DNA from 2 places in the Clostridium sp. CTA-5 genome. Region 2 is predicted to be linked to the other one. Evidence: riboswitches for the same ligand, from Rfam matches in the RefSeq annotation. Region 2 holds a riboswitch; the other holds the start of a gene.

Region 1 (8,407 bases), on a different contig from region 2:
AAACCTTTTTTTATATTACCAATATAAAATTTATTTTCCTTTAAATTTTTAACGTATTTTTCTAATAATATTATTTTAAAATATTCTTCTCGTATTTTATTATTAGATATAATACTTGATTTATTTTTAAATAAAGAATAGTAAATAGCACCTAAAATTCTATCATATAAATTTATATTCAAATACTCCTCTTCAATCAACTTATTTTTATCAAAATCATTTGGTTTATATTTATTTTCTGAATATACAAAGCTATAGTTTTCATCTAATACATATGCATTTTTTATAAAATTTTTCATATTTTTAACTTCTGATGTTATCATTGTTCTTGCAGAAATTATTTTTTTTATTTTATCATTTAAAAAAATAATTATTCCATCAGCAATACTAAAATTTTTAGGATATATAGATACACTTTCATTTACTTGAATAAAGTTTTTCTTATCCTTAATTTCAAATTTAATAATAAATTCATCTTCTTTTATTTTAGGAATATTATTATAAAAAGTTATATATTCATTATTTATATCAAATCGACTTTCTTTATAGTTATAAATTCGTTTATAATTCTCTACAGGAAGTAAGAATTGTAAAGAAAATATATTATTAAAATTTTCAATTTTACTTGCAAAATATATCTCCATTTAGTTAATCCTTTCATTATATAAATTTGAACTAATATTTATCATAAACTCATTTAATATTCCATGATAAGTTATATATAATCTACGTTTGGCTCTTGTGCATGCTACAAATAGACTATTTCTATATTTAAGTTCATCATTCTTTTTTGTTGCATATACCTTTTTATTATCACAACATGTTACAAATACTGTGTCAAATTGCAATCCCTTAGAACTATGATATGTTAATATTGTTGGATTGTCTATATCATTAAAATTTAATGTTTTAATATCACTTTTTAATTTATATTTGTATCCATAATTATTTTTTTCAAAGTATTCAGTTGCATTCCTTATAGATTCTTCATTATTAACAAATATACCTACATTTCTTAAATCATATTTTTTTATTGTATTCATTATAAAGTTAAGTTCATCATCCAATTTATTACATTTTACCATTATTGGTTTATATGTTATTTCTTTATTATAACAATTATCAATTAAATCATTTCTTTCAATAATACACTCTGCAAATTTCATTATTGATTTTGATACCCTATAATGTTTATCTATATTATAAGTATTATTATTTATTTTTTTCTTTATCATATTTTTTATTTCTGCCATTGATATTCTATCTTTATATAAAGTTTGTCCATCATCTCCAAAAAACATTAAATTTTTTATATTATTATTTATTTTTACTATAAGATCTCTTTTCATATCTTGTGATTCATCTACTAATATATATTCTATTTCATCATTACAAATTTTTTCTTCAAAATCTTTGCTTTCTGAACTAAGTATATTTAAGTTATCTATTTTTATATTTTCTACCATTTCATCCTTATACATTTCTATCGTATTCTCTAATCCATTTTTTATAAATTCCATCAATGCTAGTGTATATACTACTAATGTAATCTTTTCTGATCCATGTAATGCAATTAATTCCAAAAATTTATATGTAGCTAAAACAGTTTTTCCTGATCCAGCAGGTCCTTCAACTGTAAAATTATATGTATTATCATTTAAAATAGTATTCTGAATTCCCTCTAACTCTTCTTTGGGTATTAACCATACATCTGGAATTTCCCTTTCTTCTTCAAACATTTTCTCTAATTCATTTTCTTGTAGTCCTACTGCCATTTTTATCCTCCCCATAAGCAATTCTTCTAAATAATTATACCATCTATTTCATTTATTCACATTATTTACTATAATTATTATATAAAAACTTCTCGCCAATACTTATCTTAAGTATTGGCGAGATTATCAGTTTTATATATTAATACTTATTTATATTTGTATAAATATTAGTTCAAAAATTTGACTTATAGATTAATAAAAAATTTCAAAATTTCCAGCACATTTTAAACTTAACTCGTACAATTTTGCCCCTTTTTTTGCCCCTTATTGCCCCTCACAAATGAGTATTAGCTAGTACATGTTAATATTACCCACTCTGCAAAATAGCTCTATAAGCCGTTTTACAAGGTAGCTTGTCTTTTAAAATAAAAAAAGCCGTAGCACAACGTGCTACGACAATTCTGGCAGGGGCACTAGGATTTGAACCCAGAACCAATGGTTTTGGAGACCACTACTCTACCGTTGAGCCATACCCCTTTAAAGACAATAATTATTATATAACATAATTATTAAAAAATCAACTGTTTTCTACAATTAAATCTGTTAATACTTCTACATTATATAAAATTAAGTCATCAAAAGACATATTCCCATCATATTTCCATAAATTCACTACTGCATATTTAGATAAATCCATACTTGTTTGTTCTGTACCATCTTTTAATATAACAAGTTTATTTTTATCCAAATTATTAATTTTTACGAATTCAGATATTTCATGATTATCAAGTTTTAATACATTTAACCCTAAATCTTTAGTTAAATAATCAAAATTATTATTCAATGTTAAAAATGTATAGCTCTTTAAACTTTCTATTTTTTTCGAATAAACTTCTAGTCTATCATTTAATTCTTTTATTGCATTATTATAATTTTCTTCATAATATTCTCTATTTTCTGGGTCTCTATCTTGAATTGCAGCTTTAACATTATATAATGCTATTTTATAAGTTTCTATCCCTTCAAAATAATAAGGATTTTCCTTAGATGATCCATTTACATCATAATTTAAAAGTCTCATTCCTCTAGATAGATTTATTATTCCAATATTACCTTTTTCAAGTTCACCAATAAAACTATTTGCCCACGGTTCAAAAGTTGTACCTGTATATATAAACAGGTCCATATTAGAAACATTTTCAATAACGTCTTTAGTATATTTAAAATCTTTAATATTCTTCTCATCTGCAAACATATATTGTACATTATGTTTATCTTTCACAATCTTTTTTACCATTTGATATTGTGGTTTATTAACTGTCATTATATTTAAATATCTATCTCTCAAATTCTTTGGATTATTTTCAGTATTCGCTAACAACGGATTAGAAAATAAACCTATTCCTAATGAAAAAGCAATTGTTATCACAACCATAACAAATGTTATCTTTTTCAAATTATTCACCTCCGAAAATTTCTTAAATTCTCTTTATTTTAATGTATATATTCTAAATTATAAAAAACTTGTTACCTATTATATTTATATTAACGAACAAACTTTATTGAAATTTATATAATTATTAAAAAATTAATATAATTTTTAGTTATTATACTAAAATATAATAATACATTACATATTCTATTATATCAATTAATAAAAAAAAGTGTATACAAATTTGTTACAATTTTATAGTATAATTCTTTTATGATTACAATAATAAAATTTTGTTTACAATTTAAAGTATAAATTTACATTAATTTTGTTTTTGTTTTATTATAAATCTTGGTTATACCTTTGCTTTTATAAAAAAATTTGGATAAAATAAAAAGATGGTATTAATTATATGTTTTTATATACTCACTTAGAAAGGAGTAAGTAATTAAATGGAATTTAATGTTTATAGTATAGATGATACTACTAAATTAGGGACAAAAATAGGTAAATTAGTGAATGCTGGTGATATAATTTGTTTGACTGGAGATCTAGGTACTGGTAAAACACATATTACAAAGGGTATAGCACTTGGATTAGATATAAAGGAAGATATTACAAGTCCAACCTTTACAATTGTAAATGAATATGAAGATGGTAGATTAAAATTAAATCATTTTGACGTTTATAGAGTAAATGATCCTGATGAAATTTATGCAATTGGATTTGATGATTATATTTTTTCTGAAAGTGTTTCTATTATTGAATGGGCAAATTACATTGAAGAAATTCTACCAGACGATTTTTTACATATAAATATAGAAAAAGATTTAAATAAAGGTGATGATTACAGAAAAATAACGTTAACACCTTATGGTAAAAGATATGAATATATTAAGGAGTTGGAATTATGATTATATTAAGTGTGGACTCATCTTCAAAAGTTGCTACTGCTGCTTTAATGGATGAAGATAAACTATTAGGAGAAATTACATTAAATGATAAAAAAGAACATTCTGTTGTATTGATGACTATAATTCAAGATTTATTAAAAAGCAACAATCTAGATATTGACGATATTGATGGTTTTGTGGTTTCTAAAGGCCCTGGATCTTTTACTGGATTAAGAATAGGAATGGCTACTATTAAAGGTTTAAGTTTTGGAAGTAATAAACCTTATGTTAGTATATCTAGCTTAGATGCACTTGCATTTAGTGTAGCCTCATTTGATGGAATTATCTGTCCTATAATGGATGCACTAAGAAATAATGTATATACTGCATTATATAAAACTTGTAATGGTGAATTAGAAAAAATAATGGATTATTCAGCTATTGATATTAATGAATTAGTTGATATGCTTAATTCTAAAGGAGAAAAAGTTATGTTTATTGGAGATGGAGTACCAAATAACAAAGAATACTTATTAGAAAATTGTTTAAATTGTAATTTTCCATCAAATCATTTAAATATAATAAGAGCTTCTTCTTTAGGAGAATTAGGAATAAAAATGCTAAAAAACGGTAACTACGATGATCCTAATTCTGCTCCATTTTATCTAAAAAAACCACAAGCTGAAAGAGAATATGAGCAAAGGATGAAACTAAGTAATGCAATTACAAACTAGTTTATTAAATGAAGAGGATATTGATGAAGTATTAGAAATTAGTTCTTTAAGTTTTTCAGTTTGTTGGAGTAAAAAATCTTATTTAGACGAATTATCTAATCCTTTAGCTACTTATATTGTTGCAAAAATTGATAACAAAGTTGTAGGTTTTGCTGGTGCCTGGCTAATACTTGATGAAGCACATATAACTAATATTGCAGTTCATCCTGATTATAGAAAACAAAAGGTCGGTTCTGAATTATTGAAAGCTTTAATTGATTATACTAAAAATAAAGGATGTAAATCATATACTTTAGAAGTACGTGCAGGAAATATTATTGCTCAAAACTTATATCATAAATTCGGTTTTAGAGAAAATGGTATAAGAAAAAATTACTATGAAGATAATAAAGAAGACGCTATAATAATGTGGCGTATAGATAAAAAACAGTAAGAATTTTTTAATCCTTACTGTTTTTCTATATATATGTTCTAATTAAGTTAATACATTTATAATCTTTTATATAATTTTTATAGAAAATTGTATCTTTAATTAATAATATCTAGTTAGAAGCATATATATCATAAATTTTTCTATATAAGTTCCTCACTATAGTTGGTGGTAGTACTATTTATAAATATTCTAAGATTTATATTAATAAACAAACTTTATTGGAACTTATATATTATTGTATTATTGTTTTCTTATTATTTTTTTGACTTCCAAAATTAGAATCAACTTTAAAAATAGAAACTGATACTTTTTTATATAAAATATATGTTAATACTGAAACTAAAATTGATTTTATTCCATTAAAAGGTAGTAATCCCCAGGTAACATATTTTAACAATTCAGCACTTTCTAAATTCATTCCATATGCTGGTAATAATAGGTATACATTAGCTAATATTCCTACTATTTCAATACAAACTCCACCTAAAATCATCCCTAATATGGCAGTTTTTTTACTTTTATTTCTATTGTACACTATACCCGCTGGTAATATTAATGATGCTCCTATTAAAAAGTTTGCAAGTTCTCCTACAAAACTGCTCTGACTTCCCTTTATTAATAATATCAATATATTCTTTATAAATTCTATTAGTACTCCTACTAATGGTCCAAATCCAAAGGCTCCAAGCAATGCTGGTACATCACTTAAATCTATTTTAAGCCATGGGAAAATTGGAATTACTGGAAATTCAAAATACATAAGTATAAGTGCTATTGCTGATAATAAAGAAATTTTAATTAATTTGTTTGTGCTTTTATTCATTTTTTGCCTCCCAAAAGATTATCTCCTCGGTGTAGCTTATTAGGTTTTTGATTTTAATATCTTATTAGCTTTATATGCTTTCTTTTTTATTCTTTAGATAATCTCTCTACATTTTTAAACTAATTTTAATATAGCTTATCCACAAATTTGACTATATAGTTTTCTAAATAATAAAAAAATCACTAAGCGACTGTGGAGCGTCGATTTTTTTTAGCCATGCACCCTTTCCAAACGTAGTGCAGGAATAATGGTGCGGCATATGATTATTTTTTATTCTTTAGTTGGTACTTATAATACCTATAAGACAAGATATTCTAGAGGTTATCCACAGATTTTAAAGTATATAATTTCCTAAAGAATAAAAAAAACCTGATGTAAAACACATCAGGGCATATACTAAAAAAATAAGAAAAAAATCTTAATTCCTAATAGGTTACCTTCTTTCATCCAGACTATACTGTTGGCTTCGGAATTACACCGAATCTGCTTAAACTAAGCTCGCGGGCTGTACCGCCAGTAGGGATTTTCACCCTGCCCTGAAGATATATTTTTAATTTTCATTACATTTTTATTATATAACTTTGTTATTATTTTGACAATACTTATATATTAATTAAAATTTTCTCATTTAAATGTAAGCTATCTTTTAAATGAATGTTTATACTACAATATCAACACTACTTTGAAAACATAGCGTAATTCTAAAATAATAACTTATTTTTATTATTCAGTTATATTTACCATCCATTTCTTAGAATACATTAATTTAAGTCCAATTATTAATCTTGCAAGCTCCTCACTTGATAATAGTAAGTAAACCCATTGTATAGGCAATTTAAAAACAAATGCTGCTATAAATCCCATTGGGACCCCGATTCCCCAAGTTCCAAACATATCTAAATATAAGGTATATTTAGTTTGTCCACCACTTCTTAAAATTCCTCCTCCAATAATCATATTTGAAACTTTAACCCATAATACTATTGCAAACATTATTAAAAGTTTAATTGTATAATCCTTCAGATCATCAGATATATTAAATATAACCACATATAATTTAGATGATATTACTAATAAAATTCCAAAAATCATTGAACCAACAAAACCTAGCTTAACAAATTTTTTCGAATATTTAAAAGCCTGTTCATTCTCATTCTTACCTAATTTATTTCCTACCATAATTCCTGCTGCAACACTAACCCCTGAGAAAAAACCTATACTTAAATTTTGTATTGGATATGTTAATGTCATTGCAGCAACTTCCGATGTACCCATTCTTCCATATACAATAGAATACATTGTTTCGCCTACTGCCCATAAAAATTCATTTATTAAGATTGGAGTACTTATAACCATTATTTTTTTTATAAATTCAACTGATAAATCAGATATTTGTTTTAATTTAAATGCTCCTGGATACTTTTTAACATACACATATATAATAATTATTAATATTTCTATAGTTCTAGTTATAGTTGTAGCATAAGCAGTTCCTTGTACTCCCATTTTATTAAATCCTAATTTACCAAATATAAAGATATAGTTTAGAAAAGTATTCATTACTATTCCAAATATTCCTGCAAACATTGGTAATTTAACATGTTCTGTACTTCTTAAAACTGATGAATACATAGTAATTAAAAGTATTGGTATATATCCAACTGCAGTAATCCTAAGATAGTCACTTCCTAGTTCTATTATTTGTATATCTTTTGTATAACAAGCTAGAACTTGATGTGAAAAAAATAATGAAAATATTGAAAATATTAATGTTATAGCAAGTCCAACAAATAAATTTCCTCCAAATGAACGTGCTATATTCTCCTTATCTTTTTTACCCCAAAATTGAGATACCATAATAGAAGTTGCTCCACCAATAGCATTTAAAGTTATTATAAAGATATTAGGAAATCTAGAGCCTAAACCTACAGCTGCGATTGCATTTTCTCCAAGTTGTCCAACCATAATTTGATCGATAATACTCAAAGAAGCTTGAAATAAACTTTGAATAGAAACTGGTATTGCGATTGCTAGCATAGCACTTAAGTATGTATTATTATTAAATATTTTCTTGACCATTTTTTACCCTTCTTCCCCTTTTGTAATAATAGTAGTACTACATGTACTACTATTATATAGTAAAACTTTCATCTTAATATGTCAATATTTTGAAGTAATTTTTTTATAAATTTATCTTATAAAAATTATAAAAGCTGTCTTAAAAACATAAAAATGTTTTTAAGACAGCCATTATTTAAAATGCTAACTTAATTATATTTCATTGCTTAAGATATTTTTATCTTTCTTTTCTTTATAAACTAAAAATATTCCTAAGCATACAAGTATTAATGCTATTAATATTTTGATATCAAATATA
Region 2 (8,407 bases):
TAGCTACTGGAACCTTAGCTTTTTCTGCTGCTTTTATCATTAATGGTCCTATTATATCTAATGGTGAGTATTTTAATCTCACTTCTGCTATTTGTAATATTATTGGTGATTTTAATTCTTCAGCTGCTTTGATAGCACCAATTATCATTTCCATATTAGCTATACTAAAACTTCCAACTGCATAGTTTTTATTATTAGCATCTAATAATAATGCCTTCATATTTACTAATGGCACTTTTATCACCTCCAAAGTGATTTATATATTTCAACAATATCATCATGTGTAACTTTTTTGATTGTATTACTTGGACTACCACTTTCTAATGCATCACTTGCCATTTTATCTAAATTATTAAAAAACTTTTCTTTATCTATTCCATATTCATTTAAAGTAGGTATTGATAACGCCTTGCATAAAACGTTTACTTCATCTACAAATTTTTTAGCTGCTATTTCATCTTTTGTATTATCTTGTGCTATATTTATTATTCTTGCAAGATCTGCAAATTTAGTATATGCACCGTCTAATACAAAAGTAAAACATTCTTTTAATAACATCGCATTTGATATTCCATGCGGTACATGGAATATTGCTCCTATAGGCCTACTCATTCCGTGTACTATAGTTACTGAAGAATTATTAAAAGCTATTCCTGCTTCTAAAGCCGCAATTGCCATTTGAGTTCTAGCCTCTTCATTATTTCCATCATTAAATGCTATAGGTAAATATTTAAATATTCTTTTTATTGCAGATAATGCAAATGTATCTGAAAGTTGTTGCGATTTTTTAGATGTATAAGCTTCTATTGCATGTGTTAATGCATCTAATCCTGTTGCTGCTGTTATTTTAGGTGGTGCAGTCATTGTAAATCTTGAATCTATAATTGCTAATGTTGGCATTAATGAAGTTCCCTTTATTAACATCTTTACATCTGTTTTAGTATCAGAAATTATAGTAAATTGTGTAGCTTCTGACCCTGTACCAGCTGTTGTTGGTATTGCAACAATTGCTGGTAACTTGTTGATTATTTGTTTATCCATATAATCAGATATATCACCGGAGTTACTTACCATCATTGCTATTGCTTTAGCTGAATCTATTGAACTTCCCCCTCCAACAGCTATAACAAAATCACAAGATTCTTTTTTATACAACTCTACCCCTTTTTTTATCATTGTGTCAGTAGGCTCACTATTTATTTCATCATATACAATATTTATAACTTTCTCTTTATTCAAAACATCAATAACAGCTTGTACATTACCTAATCTAATCATAATATTATCTGTAACAATTAAAGCTTTTTTACCAAAAGATTTTAAATTATCTCCACTATATTCCAAAGAATTTTTTCCTGTTAAAATTTTATTTGGCATTATAAATTCACTTAACATTTACCTTCCCCCTTTAGAGTATTTTTTGGTTAAGTTTTTGTTACCTTATGGTTATATTATAGTCATATATTTTATCAATTGTCAATATATACCTTTATTATTTTTATTTTACATTTTTGTATGTTTTTATTGGGTATTTTTTGATATAATTATGGTAATATATTTTTACTTTTTGGATTTATTTAATTTATAATGAATCACTATTATTTTTAAGTAGGATAAAAAGAAAGGAAGAAATTTAAATGCGTTTAAAAAGAATTGATTTGTTGGAGGAATATATTTATAAACATAAAACTGTATCTCTTGACAAACTTTGTGAAGAGTTTAAAATATCAAAAAATACTATTCGAAGAGATATAGATGTTTTAGTTAACAAAGGAGTGATAAAAAAAGTATATGGTGGTGTTACCATAAATAATTCTATTAATGAATTGCTACCATTTGAAGAAAGAACAATAAAAAATAATAATGCTAAAGTAGATATTGCTAAAAAAGCCGCTGATTTTATTGAGGATGGGGATTCTGTATTCATAGATTCAGGAACCACTACATTAAACATTATTGATTATTTAAATGAGAACATCAATATAACTCTTTTTACTAATAGCATTAATGTTATTTTAAAAGCAATTCCTTATCAAAATATTGATATAGTATGTTTATCTGGTAAATTTAATAGAACTACCTCTTCTTTTACTGGCTTAAATTCAAGTGAGGTTTTGTCATCTTATAATATAAATAAATGTTTTATGGCTTGCACTGGTATTTCATTAGAAAATGGAGTTACACATACTTCTCCTAATGAATTTAAAATAAAAAAAGTGGCAATATCTAAAAGCCATAAACGTTTTTTACTCGCTGATAGTTCTAAATTTGATGTAGTTTCTTTAATGACTTTTTGTGATGTGAAAGATTTAGATTGCGTAATTACAAATGAACATCCTTCCAGCGATTTTATTGATTATTTTAATAATTATGACGTTAAACTTATCGTTTCTAGTTAAAGTAAAAGGAAATGTTACAAAACAGATATTTATAAATTTTCATAAATAAAAACCATGCATATAATAAAATTTATTTTTCCTATTTATGCATGGTTTTTGTTTTTATATAGGGCTTATATATATTTTTTTCAACAGGCTCTTTTTAATATTATTTTAATGTATTAATTAAATTAGCCATTTCTATAGCTGATACTGCGCAATCATATCCTTTATTTCCTGCTTTAGTTCCAGCTCTTTCTATAGCTTGTTCTATAGTATTAGTTGTAAGTATTCCAAACATTACAGGTTTTTCTGCTTCTAATGAAATACTAGCTATACCTTTTGATACTTCCGCACAAACATAATCATAATGTGATGTAGATCCTTTTATTACTGCACCTAAACATATTACTCCATCATATTTAGGATTCTTCGCCATCTTTTTAGCTATTAATGGAATTTCAAATGCGCCTGGTACCCAAGCTATATCTATATCTTCTTCATTAACTCCATGTCTTTTAAGACCATCTAATGCACCATCTAAAAGTTTACTTCCTATAAATTCATTAAATCTTCCCACTATTATTCCAAATTTTAATCCTTCTGCAACCAATTTTCCTTCAAATGTATTCATTTTTCATTCCTCCAATTTATTATAATTTTAATTATTTTTAATTTATTTCTATGTTTTAAAATATCAACGTTCACTAAAAATATAGTGAAATTTATATATTTAATAAATGATTCATTCTTTCTTTTTTAGTTTTTAAGTAAAATTCATCACTTTTATTTAATGGCATTTCAACTGGAACTCTTTCTATAACATCAATTCCATTTTCTTTAAGTCCTTCTATTTTTTCAGGATTATTAGTAATCAGTCTTATCTTTTTTACGCCTAAATTCTTTAGCATATCAGAACTTGCTTTATAATCTCTTAAATCTGGTGCAAATCCTAATGCTAAGTTTGCGTCTACTGTATCTAATCCTTCATCTTGAAGTGAATATGCTTTTAATTTATTTAAAAGTCCTATTCCTCTTCCTTCTTGCTTCATATATAAAAGTATTCCGCTTCCTTCATTAGCTATCATTTTCATAGAAGCCTCATATTGTTCTCCACAATCACATTTTCTTGATCCTAAACTATCTCCAGTTAAACATTCTGAATGTACTCTAACAAGTACTGGTTCTTCTTTTGTTATGTCCCCTTTAATTAAAGCTAAATGACATTTTTCTGTCCCTTTTTCTTTAAATGCTACTACTTTAAAATCTCCAAATTTAGTTGGAAGATTTGCTTCAACTTCTTTTTTTACAATACTTTCATTCTCTAATCTATATTTTATTAAAGATTCTATAGTTAAGATTTTAATATCATGCTCTTTGGAAAATTCAATTAAATCGTCTCTTCGTGCCATTGTTCCATCATCTTTTATTATTTCGCATATTGCAGCTGCTCCTTTAAATCCTGCAAGTTTTGATAAATCTACTGAAGCTTCTGTATGTCCTATTCTTTCAAGTACCCCTCTTTTTTTCGCAATAAGTGGAAATACGTGGCCTGGTCTTCTAAAATCATTCGGATTATTACTTTCTACTAATTTATTTATTGTATGCGCTCTCTCAAATGCTGAAATTCCAGTTGTTGTATCTATATAATCAACAGATACTGTAAATGCTGTTTCATGATTATCTGTATTATTTTCTACCATCGGATTTAATCCTAATTTAATAGCTATCTCCTCCTCTACTGGTGCACATAAAAGCCCTTTTGCATATTTAATCATAAAATTTATATTTTCTCCTGTAGCTTTTTCTGCTGGAATTACTAAATCACCTTCGTTTTCTCTACCTTCATCATCAACAATTATTACCATCTTGCCTTCTTTAAAGTCCTTTATACATTCTTCTACACTACTAAATTTCAATTTTCTCACCTCATAAAAATATTTTTTTATTTAAAACCCATTTTCTCTTAAAAACTCCAAGGTTATATTACTTTTACTCTGAACATTTTCTGCTTCATCTTTTTTAGGTATTAACTTTTCTATATATTTTCCTACTACATCACACTCTAAGTTAACAAGTGATTCTAACTTTTTATCACATAAAATTGTATTTTCTAATGTATGTGGTATTACAGATACTTTAAATGTATTATCATCTACATAAGCTACTGTTAAGCTTATCCCATCTATTGATATGGATCCTTTGTATATTATGTACTTCAATACATTTTTGGATGATGATATTGTAAACCATGTACCATCTTCTTTTTTGTCAATTGATACTATCTTACCAATACCATCTATATGTCCACTTACAATATGCCCTCCAAACCTATCTTCTAACTTCATAGCTCTTTCAAGGTTAATCTTATCTCCAATTTTTAAATTTCCTAAAGTACTCTTATCTAAAGTTTCGCCCATAATATTAGCTTTAAATGAAGAACTAGTCATCTCTAAAACAGTAAGACATACTCCATTTGATGCTATACTATCGCCTATTTTAGTTCCTTCTAATACTTTATTTGCATTAATCTCTATTAATCCAAAACCACTATTTAAATTAAGTGATTCTACTCTACCTACCTCTTCAATAATTCCAGTAAACATTTCTTTTAATCCCCCTTTATTTACTATTTTTTATTACTATTTTTTATATAGCCTTCTATAACTATCTCATCACCTATATTTTTATAAGTTAAATTCTTTAAATTTACAGCATCACTTAATTTCCTAAATCCCTCTCCACCTATGCTTCCTTTGCTGTTTACTCCTCCTATAATTTTAGGAGCAATATAAAATCTAACTTTATCCACTATTCCTTGTTGCAACGAAGAAAAATTAATTTTTCCTCCACCTTCTACTAAGATTGAATCTATTTGAATTTTTCCAAGTTCAATCATAAGATCTTTTAAATCAACTTTTTTATTTTTATCTTTTACCTTAATAACCTTAATTTCTTCTTTTAATAATTGTTGCATCTTTATTTGGTCAGCATACCTAGTAGTAGCTACTATGGTGACTGCATCTTTATTTTTTATTACTTTAGAATTAATAGGAATTCTTAGCTTACTATCTAAAATGATTCTTACAGGATTTCTTCCATTATCAATTCTGCATGTAAGATTTGGATCATCATTAATAATTGTATTTACTCCAACCATAATAGCTGATAATTTTTTTCTTAATATATGACCGTCTTTTCTTGCTGCTTCTGAAGTAATCCATTTAGACTCACCTATAGATGTAGCTATTTTTCCATCTAGTGAAGTAGCACTTTTTAAAACTACAAAAGGAAGTTTTGAAGTAATATATTTAATAAATATCTCATTAAGTTCTTTACACTCTTTTTCTCTTATTCCAACTACTACTTCGATACCGTTTTCTTGCAGTTTTTCAATACTTTTTCCTGCTACTAGTGGATTAGGGTCTAACATCCCTATTACTACTTTTTGAAACTTGTTTTTAATTATTAAGTCAACACACGGTGGTGTTTTTCCATAATGATAACAAGGCTCTAATGTAACATAAATTGTACTTCCTTCTAGTATTTCAGTAGAATTTTTAACTGCATTTACTTCTGCATGTGGCCCTCCATAGTATTCATGATACCCTTGAGCTATTATTTTTCCATTTTTCACTATCACAGCACCAACTAACGGATTAGGATTTACTTTTCCTATACCTTTTTTAGCTAAATCTATAGCTAAGTCCATATAATTTTCATTCATCTTCTCACCCACTTTAATATTACTTATTTAGTTTTATCTATATTTAATTTTTTAAACTCTATTTTGATATAATTTATCTTTCTATTTCAATTTTTCTAATTTTATAAAAAAACAAAAAGACCTCTGAAGTTTTAAATATCTTCAGAGGTCTATAAACAAACATATTTAATGAATGATTACATCATTTAAAATAATTTTAAATAATCTACTCCATATAACATAAACTAATGCTTAAATTAATATTTTATAAATTAAAAACCCTGAACTCTAAATTTTAAGTTCAGGGAATAAAACATTCTAAATAACATAACTAAAAACCTAATAATAATTTAATTAGATTGATATATCATTCTCTTCTTTCATCCAGACTTTACTGTCGGCTTCGGAATCTAACCGAATCTGCTAAAAATAGCTCGCGGGCTTTACCGCCGGTAGGGAATTTCACCCTGCCCTGAAGATAATTTATTTAATTATATTTTCATATTATCACTTTTTTTGATTTATGTAAAGATTATTCTAAAATTTACTTAATTACTCATTTCTATTTTGAAATTTATATTCATTCCTTTTACCCAATTAATAGTTTCAACTGAATCAGTCCATGCTTCTAAACTATATTTAATATAATGCATAGCCTCAGCTTCACTACCGAATTTTGATATATTAGGTAATACCTTAGGAAGTTTCTTTTGTTTTATAATATATTGTATTACAAATGAATTTTTCTTATATGCTTTTCTTAGCATATCTTCTGCTTCCTTAATACGTCCTGTCTTATATAATAATAGTGCATTACTGTATACAACTGCTGCTAAATAATCATTCTTATATGTTTTGAAAAGTTTTTCTGCATCATCATATTTTTTTTCAATTAATAACCAACTAGATAAAATTCCTCTAAGCATTAAATTATCTTTTTCATTATATTCTAAAAGTTCAAAAGCATTTTTGATTGCCCCATCTCTCTCTCCCATTTTCCATAACTTAATTGCTAAAGTATATTTAGCTCCAAAAAATGGTTGAGCTTCTCTTCTTTTAAAAGTTTCTCTTGAAGCATTTTTTAAATCATCTATTCCTAAAATATTCTTTCCTGCATTAACAGCCTTCTCTAGTAATTCTTTTTGTTCATTTTCACTTAAATTATTATTCTTTGATAATATTATATAAGCATCTGAACAATTTTCACAAATACTTAAAGCTTCTTTTGCATATTTTACTTTTTTATTGTAATTTTTTTCACTCCAAGCTCTTCTCATGATCTTTTGAGCTATTAAAAATTCTTCACTAATTTGCAATTTTTCTTTTGACTTATCAGCTTCATGTTTTTCTGTAACTTTACATTCTTTTTCTACTGTTGAACTGTCTACACTTTTACCAGAGTGTATCATCCAAATTTCATTTTCTTTTGACATCTTCAGTAAAGTTCTCACTTCTTTTGACTTTGTTGAGCCTGTACTACTGCTAACTCCAAATTCTTTATATAAGTCAAGTGCTTTAATATATGGCTCTTCTTTAACATCAAATAGATTGTTTATTGTTCCGATAGCATGTACAATGCCTGCTGCCCATGAAGAACCCTTTCCTTTTTTTAATATATCTTCATGATTTAAGCATAAATCTTGTAAAGCTTTTATACAAATATCCTCATATTCTTGATTAAGATGTTCTTTAGAAAATTTATTTATCTTTTCTACAATTTCTTCATACTTGCCAACTATTGAGTTAGGTAAATTTTGCATTCTTCTGATAACTCCTTTTTAAGAATCTCTAATAAATTTGATTTTTATACTTAACAATTCAAAAATATATAATCAAATTTATATACTTAAGTTTTTCAATCTTATTATATTATATAGTTTAATTACACTATAGTGCAAGTGCCACAAACTACCGTAAAATTAATTATATTATAATTTATTGCTGTTTATCTAAAAACATTAGGTTTAATGTTTTTAGATAAAATGTAATCCTCTTGAAATTATATCATATTATATAAAATTATACACGTTAATACATGTTATCAATTTATTTTTATTTTTTATGCATATTATAAATATTAATTTATACATCTAAGTGCTAATTATATCACAATAAAATACTAACTTAAAACATAAAATAAAAAGCAGTTGTTCTATTAAGTACCAAAGCACAAATATAATTCTTAATAGGTGGTGATATATTTGTTGTTTGTAAGTTTGCATAAATTTTATCATATATTATCTACTCCATATGATAAATTTAATTTGCTTTTAAAAAAAAATTTTAATATAACTGATTCTATTTTTGACGATTTATACTTAAA

What was found. Region 2 has a riboswitch for FMN ahead of ribD (bifunctional diaminohydroxyphosphoribosylaminopyrimidine deaminase/5-amino-6-(5-phosphoribosylamino)uracil reductase RibD). Riboswitches for the same ligand answer to the same signal wherever they lie in the genome.
Region 1: another riboswitch for FMN. It lies ahead of ACYUET_RS16345 (ECF transporter S component); the one in region 2 lies ahead of ribD (bifunctional diaminohydroxyphosphoribosylaminopyrimidine deaminase/5-amino-6-(5-phosphoribosylamino)uracil reductase RibD).

What each region holds. Positions count from the first base shown of each region.
Region 1 is NZ_BAAAAT010000011.1:92,409-100,815, reverse strand. It holds gene ACYUET_RS16380 (hypothetical protein) at 1-644, opposite strand, end outside; gene ACYUET_RS16375 (3'-5' exonuclease) at 645-1,775, opposite strand; tRNA gene ACYUET_RS16370 (tRNA-Trp) at 2,178-2,252, opposite strand; gene ACYUET_RS16365 (metal ABC transporter substrate-binding protein) at 2,293-3,171, opposite strand; gene tsaE (tRNA (adenosine(37)-N6)-threonylcarbamoyltransferase complex ATPase subunit type 1 TsaE) at 3,600-4,061, shown strand; gene tsaB (tRNA (adenosine(37)-N6)-threonylcarbamoyltransferase complex dimerization subunit type 1 TsaB) at 4,058-4,774, shown strand; gene rimI (ribosomal protein S18-alanine N-acetyltransferase) at 4,758-5,207, shown strand; gene ACYUET_RS16345 (ECF transporter S component) at 5,440-6,030, opposite strand; FMN riboswitch at 6,462-6,578, opposite strand; gene ACYUET_RS16340 (MATE family efflux transporter) at 6,754-8,109, opposite strand; gene ACYUET_RS16335 (DMT family transporter) at 8,302-8,407, opposite strand, start outside.
Region 2 is NZ_BAAAAT010000005.1:321,627-330,033, reverse strand. It holds gene ACYUET_RS12195 (class II fructose-bisphosphate aldolase) at 1-235, opposite strand, end outside; gene ACYUET_RS12190 (iron-containing alcohol dehydrogenase) at 241-1,395, opposite strand; gene ACYUET_RS12185 (DeoR/GlpR family DNA-binding transcription regulator) at 1,638-2,399, shown strand; gene ribH (6,7-dimethyl-8-ribityllumazine synthase) at 2,548-3,012, opposite strand; gene ACYUET_RS12175 (bifunctional 3,4-dihydroxy-2-butanone-4-phosphate synthase/GTP cyclohydrolase II) at 3,104-4,297, opposite strand; gene ACYUET_RS12170 (riboflavin synthase) at 4,328-4,984, opposite strand; gene ribD (bifunctional diaminohydroxyphosphoribosylaminopyrimidine deaminase/5-amino-6-(5-phosphoribosylamino)uracil reductase RibD) at 5,008-6,105, opposite strand; FMN riboswitch at 6,453-6,568, opposite strand; gene ACYUET_RS12160 (DUF6398 domain-containing protein) at 6,633-7,844, opposite strand; gene ACYUET_RS12155 (amidase domain-containing protein) at 8,286-8,407, shown strand, end outside.